DNA from 2 places in the Telluria sp. GW821-FHT07G12 genome. Region 1 is predicted to be linked to the other one. Evidence: predicted binding sites of a transcription regulator. Region 1 holds the regulator's gene; the other holds the start of a gene.
What was found. Region 1 encodes NrdR, which represses ribonucleotide reductase genes. Its sites were predicted from a motif close to CACNANATNTNGTG; they were not measured.

Region 1 (6,983 bases):
CGCCGATCAGCATGGCCGCCATCATCAGCAGCAGCGCGCAGACCAGCGCCGCGCCATGTTCGCGCGCTCTCATAAGGCCCCCGCAGGCAAGGCCACCGTCAGCGTGAACAGCCTGCGCTCGCGCCGCCGCAGCCCGTCCGGCAGCGCAGCCTCGCGCACCACCGTCCCGAGGTCGCTTTCCGATGCGCTGGCCGCATGCGCGGAGCCAAACAATTGGAACTCGATGTCCCCACGCCCCCGCCGTGTCGGCCGCGCGCCATGCAGCAGCAGGCCGATGCGCACGCTCACGACGCGCTTCCACCAGGTATGACGGTTCAGCTCCTGCGCCGGCAGGCCGGCATAGGCCGCATCCAGCGCGCGGATCGCGTCGGCGTTTACGTAGCGGTTGGCGGCGCCGTCGCGCGGGGTGTCGGTGTCAATGCCGTACAGGACCTGGAAACTGTCGACGCCCGCGACGACGGCGTCCGCGCTCCAGTTGCCGGCGCCGCGGTACTTGCAGCGCAGCTCGGGCTCGCCGTCGCCGTTCTTCGCCACGTAGAAGATGCTCCAGCCCTCCTCGCCCGAGCCGACGCCAAAGCCGGCGCAATTCAGGACGCTGCCGTCGCCATTCGCGCCGCTGCCGGCGCCGGGGAAGCGCACGGCCAGCACGTCGCTGCCGTTGGCGACAACGGCGAGCGGAATGTCGATGCCGGTGCTGGTACTGCCGAGCGAGCGCGCGTCCAGCCCCGCCAGGCGGGCCGGCAGGATGTCAATCGGCGCGGACAGGTCCAATTGAAGCGGATCGGCATGGGCCGCCTGGCGCACGGCGCGGCCGAGCACATCGAGAGCGTAACGGCCGGCATCGTCGAGCGCGGCGGCCTCCAGCTGCGCGGCGTAGGCGCCGTTGGCCAGGCCCAGCAGCCGGGCGGCGGCCAGCACGACCGCCAGGCCGATGCTCAGCGCCACCATCATCTCGACCAGGGTCAGGCCGGCCTGGCGCGGGTGGAGGCGAAAGATCATGGCGCGCCCGCCCCAAGCGTCAGGAACACGGCCGGCGCAGACGGGGCGTCCGGTGCCGCCTGCCGGTCGCGCCAGCCCAGCTTGATGGCGACGGGCGCGTCCGGTCCGCCGGTACAGGCCCAGGCCAGCAGGCCGCTCGCGTCCGGTTCCTGGGCATCGCGGCAGACGCGGATCCGTCCTCCGGGAAAGCGGTCCCGCAATTGAGCCGCGGTTTCGTCGAGGTCGAAGTTCGCCAGCTCGAGCGGACTGCAATCGACGGAACCGTAGCAGGAGGCCGCGGCAGCGGGCGGCGCAGCGGCGTCGACATCGAACTGGAGATAGGGATTGGCGGCATCCGGCAAGGCCATCGCGGCCGGATTCGCACGCATGCGCTCGGCGAGCGAGCCGGCCAGCCGCATGCCGTCGGCCAGGCGCCCTGCCTCGCCCGCGGCGCGCACGGCCACTGCCTGCACGGCCGCGGCCCCGGCGACGCCCAAAGCGACGACGAACAGGGCCACCAGCACTTCCACCAGCGTGTAGCCGCCGGCGAAAGCATTGGCATGTAAGCGGCCGTGCATGCTGAACCTCCAGGTCTCGAACAGGGAGACCCGAACTTATCAGGCGAGCTCAGGGCAGCCGTAAAGACGGCTCAAGCGTAGAGATGGAACTTCTTCAGGTGGGATTGGTTTTCGCGCCCGGACCGACTTCCGCAATCGCTTCCTGGAACTCGGCCAGGTCTTCGAAGTTCTTGTAGACGGAGGCAAAGCGGATGTAGGCGATCTTGTCGAGACGCTTGAGTTCCTGCATCACGAGTTCGCCGACGTAGACGCTGTCGACTTCGCGGCGGCCGCTGGTGAGCAGTTTTTCCTCGATCGAGGAGATGGCGGCGTCGATCGCGCCGGCGGCAACGGGACGCTTGCGCAGAGCCAGCATCAGGCTGCCGCGCAGTTTGGAGGATTCGAATTCGGTACGGCTGCCGTTCTTCTTGACGATGATCGGCATCGAGAGCTCGACGCGCTCGTAGGTGGTAAAGCGCTTGTCGCATTGGGCGCAGCGGCGCCGGCGGCGGATGGAATCGCCCTCCTCGGATACGCGGGTATCGAGGACCTGGGTGTCTTCATGCTGACAGAAAGGGCATTTCATGGTCGCCGGGGCTGCTGCGCTTGATCGCTTTATGCTGCGTAGACCGGGTACTTGTCGGTCAGCTTTTTCACCTCAAGCTTGACGCGCTCGATGGTCGCGGCGTCGTGCGGGTTGTCCAGCACGTCGGCGATCAGGTTGCCCACCTTGGTCGCATCTTCTTCCTTGAAGCCGCGGGTGGTGAAGGCCGGGCTGCCGAGGCGGATGCCGGAGGTCACGAAAGGCTTCTGCGGGTCGTTCGGGATGCCGTTCTTATTACAGGTCATGTGCGCCTGGCCCAGGATCGCTTCCGCTTCCTTGCCGGTCAGGCCTTTCGAACGCAGGTCGACCAGCATCACGTGCGACTCGGTACGGCCCGAGACGATGCGCAGGCCGCGTGCGATCAGCGCTTCGGCCAGGGCCTTGGCGTTCTTCACGACTTGCTGCTGGTATGCCTTGAATTCCGGCGACTGCGCTTCCTTGAAGGCGACGGCCTTGCCGGCGATGACGTGCATGAGCGGACCGCCCTGGATGCCCGGGAAGATTGCCGAGTTGATGGCTTTCTCGTGCTCGGCCTTCATCAGGATGATGCCGCCGCGCGGGCCGCGCAGGGATTTGTGGGTGGTCGAGGTGACGAAGTCGGCGTAGGGCACCGGGTTCGGGTACTCGCCCGCGGCGATCAGGCCGGCGTAGTGGGCCATGTCGACCATGAAGTAGGCGCCGATTTCCTTGGCGATTTTCGCGAAGCGCTCGAAGTCGATGCGCAGCGAGAAGGCCGAGGCGCCGGCGATGATCAGCTTCGGCTTGTGCTCGCGGGCCAGGGCTTCCATCTGCTCGTAGTCGATGTCTTCCTGCTCGGTCAGGCCGTAGGAGATGACGTTGAACCATTTGCCCGACATGTTCAGGGCCATGCCGTGGGTCAGGTGGCCGCCTTCGGCCAGCGACATGCCCATGATGGTGTCGCCCGGCTTCAGCATGGCGAAGAACACGCCCTGATTGGCCTGCGAGCCCGAGTTCGGCTGGACGTTGGCGGCTTCGGCGCCGAACAGTTGCTTGACGCGGTCGATCGCCAGCTGCTCGGCGACGTCGACGTATTCGCAGCCGCCGTAGTAGCGCTTGCCCGGATAGCCTTCCGCGTACTTATTGGTCAGCTGGGAGCCCTGCGCCTGCATGACTGCCGGCGAGGTGTAGTTCTCGGACGCGATCAGCTCGATGTGGTCTTGCTGGCGGGTGTTTTCCTTCTGAATGGCATCCCACAGTTCCGGGTCGACGTTGGCGAGCGTGTGATCTTTTGCAAACATGAAAAAAACTCCAATCGATAAGAGTACCAGGCAACAGGCAGCGCTGAACCGGGGCGGGAGCGAGAAACACGGCAGCCGCCGATACGAAGCGTACCAGTCGAAGGCTGCCCAGGCGAACGGCAAACGACGTCTCACGCTCCCCGGTGGATTTCCACCTTCGCCGCCTGCGGGCGGTTTTCGCCAGTTACGTGAGACGTAAATGGAACTGCCGATTGTAAGGTATGACACATGGGGTAAGCAATGATCATTTCGGCTACAATCTTGCAGTTCTGTCTTCACCATCCATCATCCGGGATCCCATCATGATCGTATTCATTACCGGCGCATCGGCCGGCTTCGGCGCCGCGATGGCGCGCACCTTCGTCAAGAACGGCCACCAGGTAGTGCTGGCTGCGCGGCGCAAGGACCGGCTGGAGTCGCTGGCCCGGGAGCTGGGCGAATCCGCGTTGCCGGTCGCGATGGACGTCACCGACAAGGCCTCGATCGAGGAAGCGCTGTCGATGCTGCCGCAGTCCTGGCGCCAGATCGACGTCCTGATCAATAACGCGGGCCTGGCGCTGAACACCAAGCCGGCGCACGAGGTCCCGCTGGAAGATTGGGACACCATGATCGCCACCAACGTCAAGGGCTTGGTGACCATGACCCACGCCGTCCTACCCTCGATGGTCGAGCGCGGCAGCGGCCTGGTCATCAACCTGGGCTCGGTTGCCGGCCATTACCCCTACCCGGGCGGCAATGTGTATGGCGCAACCAAGGCCTTCGTCGAACAGTTCACATTGAACCTGCGCGCCGACCTGGTGGGCACCGGTGTTCGCGCTACCAACCTGGCGCCGGGCCTGTGCGGCGGCACCGAATTCTCGAACGTGCGCCTGAAGGGCGACGACGCCGCGGCCGCCAAGGTCTACGAGGGCACCCAGCCGCTGACCGCCGAAGACATCGCCGAGACCGCCTACTGGATCGCTACCCTGCCCCCGCACGTCAACATCAACCTGATCGAAATGATGCCGACCTGCCAGGGCTTCTCGCCTTTCAACATCAAGCGCACACAGGCCTGACGCCGGTTTCCGTGGCGACGCAGGTTGTTAGAAAGTGTTACAGTTGTTGGCTGAGTATGCATGCTTAGCGTTTACTCATGCCCGCTAATCTTCGAAGGTTTATGTACTGCACCGCACATAAGCCTGTCGAAAATCGCGTAAAATGTTTCCCAATTTCATTTATGGCAGCTGAAATGCCTTCAGTTTTCACCTGGACGGTGCGGGTCTATTACGAAGATACGGACGCCGGCGGCATCGTGTACTACGCCAACTACCTGAAGTTCTTTGAACGTGCGCGCACCGAATGGCTGCGTTCGCTCGGCATTCATCAGCAAACCCTGCTCGACGAGGAAAACGCTGCCTTCGTGGTGCGCAGCGCCAGCGTCGAGTACCTGGCGTCCGCGCGCCTGGACGATGAAGTGACCCTGAAACTGACCGTGGAAAAGCTCGGCCGCGCCTCGGTCCAGTTCGCCCAGCAAGCCTGGCGCGGCGAAACCCTGCTGTCGACCGCGAACGTGAAAGTGGGCTGCGTCGATGCCCAAACCATGCGCCCCCGTTCCCTTCCTGCAACTATCGCTGCTAAAATGCGGGCCGACTGACACATTTGAACAAATATACTGATGAACGCAGTCCAAGACCTCTCCTTTATTGAACTGATCGCCAACGCGCACATCCTGGTCAAGCTGATCATGCTGCTGCTGTTCGCGATTTCCGTAATCAGCTGGACTTATATTTTCCGCAAGGTCTTCGCGATCCGCGCCGCGCGTCGCCTGACCGAGCAGTTCGAGCGCAGCTTCTGGGCCGGCGGCAACCTGCACACCCTGCACCAGAGCGCCAGCACCCAGCGCGACCAGAGCGGCCCGCTGGCCCGTATCTTCGAGGCCGGCATGGGCGAATTCATCAAGGGCAAGCAGGCCGCCCGCGACGCCCTCGACCTCGGCGCCGTGCTGGACGGCGCCCGCCGCGCGATGCGCGCCGCCTTCCACCGCGAACTGGACCACCTCGATACGCACCTGAACTTCCTGGCCTCGGTCGGTTCGGTGTCCCCGTACATCGGCCTGCTCGGCACCGTGTGGGGCATCATGAACGCCTTCCGCGGCCTGGCCAACGTGCAGCAGGCAACCCTGGCCGTCGTCGCTCCGGGCATTGCCGAAGCGCTGATCGCCACCGCGATCGGCCTGTTCGCGGCGATCCCGGCCGTGGTCGCGTACAACCGCTTCACCCACGATATCGACCGTCTCGCGATCCGCTTCGAAAGCTTCGTCGAGGAATTCTCGAACATCCTGCAGCGCCAGTCGCGCTGAGCGCAACGGGATAGTGAGGTAAGAACATGGCATTCAACAGCAACCTGCGCAACGGACGCCGCAAGCTGAAGTCCGAAATCAACGTCGTGCCCTACATCGACGTGATGCTGGTGCTGCTCATCATCTTCATGGCGGTGCCGCCGGCGCAGAACCCCAGCGAGATCAAGCTGCCCAGCGCCGAGCGCTCGACCCAGCCGCCGGACGATTACATCAATATCTCGGTGAAGAGCAATGCCCAGCTGCAGATCGGCATCAACGGCAAGAACAGCAGCGCGCCCGAGGACATGTCCAGCCGCACTGCCCTGATCGAACGCCTGCGCGCGATCCACGCCGAGCATCCCGACTATCCGGTGATGATTTCGGGCGACCGCGAGAGCAAGTATGACGATGTGATCCAGATGATCTCGGAAGCCAAGAAGATGGGCATCAACCGGGTTGGACTGGCTACCAAATAATGTCGGCAACGAAGAACAACAGCAATGCCATCGGCGGCTCGCCCTACCAGGTGCCGCCGGAACCGAACCGCATGTCCTCGATCGGACTGGCGGTGGGCGTGCACGCCCTGCTGCTGGCCTTCCTGGTGATCGGCATTAACTGGACCAACAACCAGCCGATCGCGGTCGAAGCCGAGGTATGGGACACCACCATACAAAGCGCGGCGCCGCCCGCACCGCAGCCGCAGGTTCAGCCGGAACCCGAGCCGGAGCCGGAAACGCCGCCGCCGACCCCGCGCGTGGCCGAGCCGCCGCCGGTGGCCGAGCCGGCGCCGCCGAAGCAGCCGGATATTGCCCTGGAACGCGAGAAGAAACGCAAGGAAGAACTGAAGCGCAAGGAAGAAGAGCGCGTCGAGCGCGAGCAGGAACTCGCCAAGCAGAAGCGCGAGGAAGAGAAGAAGGAAAAGGCGCTGGCCGAGAAGAAGGCGCGCGAAGATCAGAAGAAGAAAGAGCAGGAACTGGCCAAGAAGGAAGAAGAGAAGAAAAAGGCCGAGAAGGAAAAGGCCGAGAAGATCGCGAAGGCGAAAGCCGAGAAGCTTGAAGCCGCCAAATTGCAGAAGCTGCGTGACGAGGAAATGAAGCGTCTGACTTCCGGCGCCGGCAATCCGGGCAGCTCGGGCAGCGCCGAGAAATCGACCGCGCCGCGCATCGACAAGGGTTATATCGCCAGCATCGCCGCGAAGATCAAAGGTAATACGACCTATCCGGGCAGCACCGATGTACCGGGCAATCCCGAGGTCGTTTTCCAGGTGG
Region 2 (6,983 bases), on a different contig from region 1:
CCACTTCGGCTCGACTTCGAAGGCCGTTGCGTAGATGTCGCGCAGGTCCTGCGGTGCGCGGTCGATGCGCGACAGCGAGCCGTCGAAGTATTTCAGGTCGTTGATCATGACCTCGTCCCACAGGCCGCGCGCCTTCAGGTCACGCACCAGGTAACCGTTGATCTCGGTAAACTCGCCCGACAGGTTCGACTTCACGTACAGGTTCTGGAAGGTCGGCTCGATGCAGGCCGACACGCCGATGATGTTCGAGATGGTCGCGGTCGGGGCGATCGCCACGCAGTTCGAGTTACGCATGCCGAACTGCTTGATGCGGTTGCGGACGATGCTCCAGTCCATGGTCTCGGACGTATCCTGCTCCAGGTAGCCGCCGCGTTCTTCCGCCAGCAGCTTGATCGAGTCCTGCGGCAGGATGCCGCGATCCCACAGCGAACCTTCGTAGGACTGGTAGCGGCCGCGCTCTTCGGCCAGTTCGGTCGAGGCCAGGTAGGCGTAGTAGCAGACGGCTTCCATCGAGCGGTCGGCGAATTCCACCGCCTTGTCCGAGGCAAACGGCACGCGCATCATGTGCAGGCAGTCCTGGAAGCCCATGATGCCCAGGCCGACCGGACGGTGGCGCAGGTTCGAGTTCTTGGCCTTGTCGACGGCGTAGTAGTTGATGTCGATGACGTTGTCCAGCATGCGCATGGCGGTGCGGATGGTCTTCTGCAGCTTGACCGCGTCCAGGCCGTCGCCCTTCATGTGGGCCGGCATGTTGACCGAACCCAGGTTGCAGACGGCGATCTCGTCGGCGTTGGTGTTCAGCGTGATCTCGGTGCACAGGTTGGACGAGTGCACCACGCCCACGTGCTGCTGCGGCGAGCGGATGTTGCACGGATCCTTGAAGGTGATCCACGGGTGGCCGGTCTCGAACAGCATCGACAGCATCTTGCGCCACAGGTCCAGCGCTTCGATTTTCTTGTACACGGTCATTTCGCCGCGCGCCGCCTTGGCTTCATAGCCCAGGTAGGCTTCCTCGAAGGCCTTGCCGACCTTGTCATGCAGGTCCGGCGCTTCGGACGGCGAGAACAGGCTCCACGAGCCCTTCTCCATCACGCGCTTCATGAACAGGTCCGGAATCCAGTTCGCGGTGTTCATGTCGTGGGTGCGGCGGCGGTCGTCGCCGGTGTTCTTGCGCAGGTCGAGGAATTCCTCGATGTCCAGGTGCCAGGTTTCCAGGTAGCCGCAGACCGCGCCCTTGCGCTTGCCGCCCTGGTTGACCGCCACGGCGGTGTCGTTCGCCACTTTCAGGAACGGCACCACACCCTGCGATTTGCCGTTGGTGCCCTTGATGCGCGAACCCATCGCACGCACCGGGGTCCAGTCGTTGCCCAGGCCGCCGGCGAATTTCGACAGCAGCGCGTTTTCCTTGATCCCGTCGTAGATATCTTCCAGGTCGTCGCCGATCGTGGTCAGGTAGCAGGACGACAGCTGCGAGCGGCGGGTGCCCGAGTTGAACAGGGTCGGGGTCGAGCTCATGAAGTCGAAGCTCGACAGCAGATTGTAGAACTCGATCGCGCGCGCTTCGCGGTTCTCTTCGCGCAGGGACAGGCCCATCGCGACGCGCATGTAGAAGGCCTGCGGCATCTCGATGCGGGTTTCGCGGATGTGCAGGAAGTAGCGGTCGTACAGGGTCTGCAGGCCGATGTAGCCGAACTGCAGGTCGCGGTCGGCGACGATGGCCTTGGCCAGCTTCTGCAGGTCGAACTTGCCCAGTTCCTCGTCCAGCAGCTCGGCGTCGATGCCCTTGGCGATGTACTGCGGGAAGTAGGTGATGTACTCGGCGGCGGCGCCGGCTTGCGGCACTTCCTTGCCGAAGACTTCCTTGCGGATGGTGTGCAGCAGGATGCGCGCGGTGACCTGGCTGTAGGCCGGATCCTTTTCCATCAGGGCGCGGGCGGCCAGGATGGCCGACTTGTGCAGCTCTTCGACCGGCACGCCGTCGTACAGGTTCTTGACGGTTTCGGCCAGGATGGCGTCGGCATCGACGTGCTTTTCCAGGCCCACGCAGGCGGCGCCGATCAGGGACACCACTTCGTTCATGTCCAGCGGACGGCGCACGCCGCCGTCGACGACGGTGAACTGCGGGGTGTCGGCGGAGGTGACGCCGGCGGCTTCCTTGGCGGCGCGGCGCTCGTCCATGCGCTTGGCGCGGTACAGCACGTATTCACGCGCGACGTCATGCTCGCCCGAGCGCATCAGGGACAGCTCCACCTGGTCCTGCACATCCTCGATGTGGAAGGTGCCGCCGTTCGGCTGGCGGCGCACCAGGGCCGCGACCACGTTGTTCGTCAGCTGCTCGACCAGCTCGCGGATGCGCGCCGACTCGCGGCCCTGCTCGCCGTTCACGGCGAGGAAAGCCTTGGTCATCGCAACCGCGATCTTGCTCGGGGCGAAGGGCACCACGGCGCCGTTGCGGCGGATGATGCGGTAGTCGTTATTGGCGACCAGCTCGGCGGCGCTCGCGCCGGCAGCCGTTCCTGGTTGCGGATTGATGGAGATGTCCGAAGATGTTTGCATTGAGCCTCCCAGGATGGCTGCACGCCACCGACTGATAAACGATGAATGCCAACTGTGCAAAGTTGGCAGCCTAATAACTTTTTGAGAATAATAAAGAGGAGAAGCCTGTTCTTAAAAAGCCTGCAACTGGCCCTCCTCTTGCTTGGCTGACTCTGCCACCGACCACTAGATCTAGTGTTTGAGCGCCTTATGAACCTAAGTATAGTCGATATTCAGGAATATCAAAGACTCTGCTGAGCGGATTTTTTTCTAGCGCCGAGCTTGACATTTGCCAAGGCGAATCATTCTGGGCCTCGGAATGAAAGTGAGCACTAACATAAGGTTTTGAGGGCGCCACGCTGCTGTCGCTTGGGGCGCTGGATGCCCACAATTAGGGCATGCTGCGATGGCGAAAAGACAACAGCATATGAGCGAGGTCAAAGATCAGGGCTCGGGCGCGTGGATGTCCAGTTTCTGCATCTGATAGCGCAACTGCCGCACGCTGATGCCCAGCAGGCTGGCGGCCTGGGTGCGGTTGAACTGGGTCTGCTGCAGGGCGCGCTGGATGATGTCGCGCTCGATCTGGCAGAGGTAGTCCGGCAGGTTGCTGGGCAGTTCGCCGGTGCCGAGCGCGGGCAGGCTGTCGAGCGGCGCCGATGCCATCGCCGGCGCCGCGACGGGAGCGGACGGCGGTGCGGCCGGAGGGACGGCCACCGGCTGCTCCTCCGTTTGCGCAAGCGCCGGCGCCGCTGCCCCGCCCTGCTCGGCCAGGCGCGCGCCCTTCAAGGACAGGTCGCTGACCTCGATCACGCCGTCGTTGGCGAAAGCCAGCGCCCGTTCCAGCACGTTTTCCAGCTCGCGCACATTGCCGGGGAAGGCATAGCTGCGCAGCGCTTCCAGCACGCCGGCGCCCAGGCGCGCATTGCCCGGTCCCGCCAAGCGCACCAGGATGGCGTCGGCCAGCAGCGCCAGGTCGTCCAGGCGCTCGCGCAGCGGCGGCAGGGTCAATTCGATCACGTTCAGGCGGTAGAACAGGTCCTGGCGGAACTGGCCGCTCTCGACCAGCCGGGCCAGGTTCTTGTGGGTCGCACTGATGATGCGCACGTCGACCGCCTCCTCGGCTGTCGCGCCGATCTTGCGCACGCGCCGTTCCTGGATCGCGCGCAGCAGCTTGACCTGCATCGCCAGCGGCAGGTCGGCCACCTCGTCCAGCATCAGGGTGCCGCCGTTCGCGGCCTGGAAGAAGCCGTCGCGCTCGTCGGTGGCGCCGGTGAAGGCGCCTTTGCGGTAACCGAAGAACTCGGCCTCCATCAGCGCTTCGGGAATCGCGCCGCAGTTCACGGCCACGAAGGGTTTGCCGGCGCGCGCGCTCTGGGCGTGGATCTCGCGCGCCGCCAGCTCCTTGCCGCTGCCCGATTCGCCGTTGATGGCGATCGGCGCCTGCGAGCGCGCCAGCCGCCCGATCTGGGCGCGCAGCGCCTGCATCGCCTGCGAACGGCCGAGCAGGCGCGAATTGCCGCCGTCGTCTACCGGGTTCGCATCGCCGGCCGCCTGGGCCGCCGGCTTCTCGGACAGGCGCAGCGCCGAGCGCACCATGGTGCGCAAATCGTCCAGCACCACCGGCTTGGAGACGTAGTCGAAGGCGCCGGCCTTCAGTGCGATCACCGCGTTCTCGGCGCTGCCGTAGGCGGTGATCACGGCGATCGGCGTGCCGCGGCCCGCGCCGGCCACTTCGCGCACCAGTTCCAGGCCGGTGCCGTCGGGCAGGCGCATGTCGGTCAGCACCAGCGCGTACTCGTTCTGGCCGAGCAGCGCACGCGCTTCGCGCACGGTCGAGGCGCTGTCGACGTCCAGTCCCATCTTGACCAGGGTGATCTCGAGCAGCTCGCGCAGGTCGGCTTCGTCGTCAACTACAAGGATGCGAGGAGAACTCATACTATCTATATAGAGAAGGTGATCACGAACCGTCCCGGCGCATCGAAGCCGGCGGGACCGTCCACCCGGTATTCGTAGTCCAGCATGGCGCCGTTGTTCAGGCACAGCTCGCGCGCCAGGTAGAGCCCCAGGCCGGTGCCCTTGCTCGAGGTGGTATAGAAGGGCTCGAACAAATGGGCCCGTACCTCGGCCGTGATGCCGGGGCCGTCGTCCTGCACGTGCAGTTCGACGCGGCCGGTGGCATCCAGTACCGGGAACAGCCGGATGCTGGCCGGCTTGCCGCTCGCATAGCGGATCGCATTGCCGAGCAGGTTGACCAGCACTTCGCGCAGATGCAGGCCGTCGAAGCGCACGGTGCGATTGCCGGCATCGCCGATCCACACCATATTATCGGCCAGGCCATGGGTTTCCGTGAATTCGGCTTTCAGCTCTTCCAGGAAGGCCTTCAAATGCACCGGCTCGGCGCCCGGCTGCACCTTGCGCGACAGCTTCAGGATGTCCTCGACCATGCGGTTGACCCGCGCCACGTTGTCGCCGACGATGCGCAGCAGGCGCGTCTCGGCCGGTCCGTTCAGGTCTTCGGCCAGCAGCGAGGTGGCGTGGCCGATCGCCGACAGCGGGTTCCTCACCTCGTGCGCGATGCTGGCGGTCAGGCGGCCCATCGAGGCCAGCTTGAGCTGCTGCGCCTGGTTTTCGATGGCGCTCACGTCCTGCATGAAGATCACGCAGCGCTCGGCCGCGTCATCCGGGGTGTCGACCCGCGCAAAGCGCAGCTTCAGGTGCACCGGCTGGTCGAGGCGGCCGCGCACCGGTCCGTCCTGCTCCTGCCAGCGCTTGATGGTGACATGGCCGTCGGCCGTGCCGCCGGCCAGCCAGGCCTCGAAGCACTGGGCCACCGGCTCCAGGGCCGGGCTGTCGGCCAGGCGGAAGTCGTTGTCGGCCTCCAGACCCAGCATGCGCCGCGCCGCCGGGTTGCCGCTGAAGACGAAGCCGTCGCGCCCTACCACCAGGATGCCGTCGCCGACGTCGTCGACCACGATGCGGTATACCGCTTGCTGGACCCGCAGGTCGGCGCCGCGCCTGGACGCCAGCTCTTCCTGCCGGATCAGGCGCGCCGCCAGCCGGCTGACCACCACCACCACGGCAAACAAGGCCGCGCCCATGATCCCGGCCTGGAACAGCGGCGGTTCGTCACCGCTGATGAAGATCCGCCAGGTGCTCTCGGCCAGCATGAACAGGGTCGCGAGCGAGGCCGAAAACAGCGCCAGCACCAGCGGCGCCAGGATCGCCGCCCCGGCCAGCGGGAACAGGTAGAGCAGCCCCAGGCCGCTGCGGGCGCCGCCGGCGGCCAGGTAGAGCAGCGAGATGGCGACGATGTCGATCAGGATCTGGCTCGACAGCTGCCACAGGAAGCGGTGCCGCCAGCGCTGGGCAATGGCGGCGAACAGCAGCGCCGCCAGCACGTAGGCGATGCAGGTCTCGGCATAGGCCGTGCCGACCATATGGCCGCGGCGCGCGTCGTAGGTCAGGTAGACCAGCAGTACCAGCGTGATCACGATGCGCGTCACGGTGAAGGTCTGGAGCGAACGCCAGAAGGTCTCCCGCGATGCGGTGGACAGGGGCTGCCAGGGCGCCATGCGCCTCAATCAGGGCGGGATGTCGCCGGCAGGCGCGCGTGCGCCTGGCTGCAGTAGTCGTGCCCGCCCTCGTGTATCGCTTCCGAGGCCGGGAAATAGATGCCGCAGTGGGCGCAGTTGGTCATGCGCTCGGACTCCGCGACCCGCGCTTGGGCGCGAGCCGGACCGCCGGTTGGCGCGCCTGCGCCCTGCCCGGCATGCGGGTCGAACCCGCGCGCGGCCACCGCCGCCCGCAGCTTGCTGCGTACCGCCATCACCACCAGGATGATGAGCGCAATCCAGAATAACAGTCGCGTCATGTGAACCCCCGGTGCAGAACGACTTCAAGAACAAAACGGCTGCCGACATAGGCCAGCGCCAGGGTAGCGAATCCCGCCAGCGTGAAGCGCAGCGCGGTCTTGCCGCGCCAGCCGCGCCAGCGGCGTCCGGCCAGCAGCGCGGCGAACAGGAGCCACGACAGCAGCGCGAACACGTTTTTATGGTCCCAGCGCAGCGCGCGCCCGAACAGCTGTTCGGAGAACACGATGCCCGACAGGACGGTCAGGCTGAGCAGCACGAAACCGATGCCGATCATCCGGAACAGCAGCTTTTCCATGGTCAGCAGGGCCGGCAGCTGGTCGATGGCCGCGCCGAGCCAGCCTTTTTTCGAGCTCTTCGCATGCAGGCGCGTCTCCTGCAGCGCCATCAGCACGGCGTGGAAGGCGGCGATGGTAAGCGTGCTGTAGGCCATCACGGCCACCGCCACGTGCCAGCCGAAGGCGGGACCCTGCAGCGTCATGACGCTGCCCGGGAACAGCGGCGGCAGCAGCGCGGCGACGGCCGCGCACGGCATCACCATGCGGCGCATGCTGTCGAGCGCGAGATTGCGGTTCTCGA

Region 2: a site for NrdR is predicted at 2,720-2,733, ahead of AC07PE_RS06155 (ribonucleoside-diphosphate reductase subunit alpha). Genes of this name have one in related genera too.

The regions. Positions count from the first base shown of each region.
Region 1 covers NZ_JBWKQA010000005.1:120,186-127,168, forward strand. The annotation lists gene AC07PE_RS19160 (pilus assembly PilX family protein) at 1-73, opposite strand, end outside; gene AC07PE_RS19165 (PilW family protein) at 70-999, opposite strand; gene pilV (type IV pilus modification protein PilV) at 996-1,556, opposite strand; gene nrdR (transcriptional regulator NrdR) at 1,651-2,121, opposite strand; gene glyA (serine hydroxymethyltransferase) at 2,151-3,398, opposite strand; ZMP/ZTP riboswitch at 3,498-3,596, opposite strand; gene AC07PE_RS19185 (SDR family oxidoreductase) at 3,701-4,453, shown strand; gene ybgC (tol-pal system-associated acyl-CoA thioesterase) at 4,627-5,031, shown strand; gene tolQ (protein TolQ) at 5,053-5,736, shown strand; gene AC07PE_RS19200 (biopolymer transporter ExbD) at 5,763-6,191, shown strand; gene tolA (cell envelope integrity protein TolA) at 6,191-6,983, shown strand, end outside.
Region 2 covers NZ_JBWKQA010000001.1:1,318,562-1,325,544, forward strand. The annotation lists gene AC07PE_RS06155 (ribonucleoside-diphosphate reductase subunit alpha) at 1-2,556, opposite strand, end outside; gene AC07PE_RS06160 (sigma-54-dependent transcriptional regulator) at 2,980-4,470, opposite strand; gene AC07PE_RS06165 (sensor histidine kinase) at 4,476-6,107, opposite strand; gene AC07PE_RS06170 (PP0621 family protein) at 6,113-6,406, opposite strand; gene AC07PE_RS06175 (cytochrome C assembly family protein) at 6,403-6,983, opposite strand, start outside.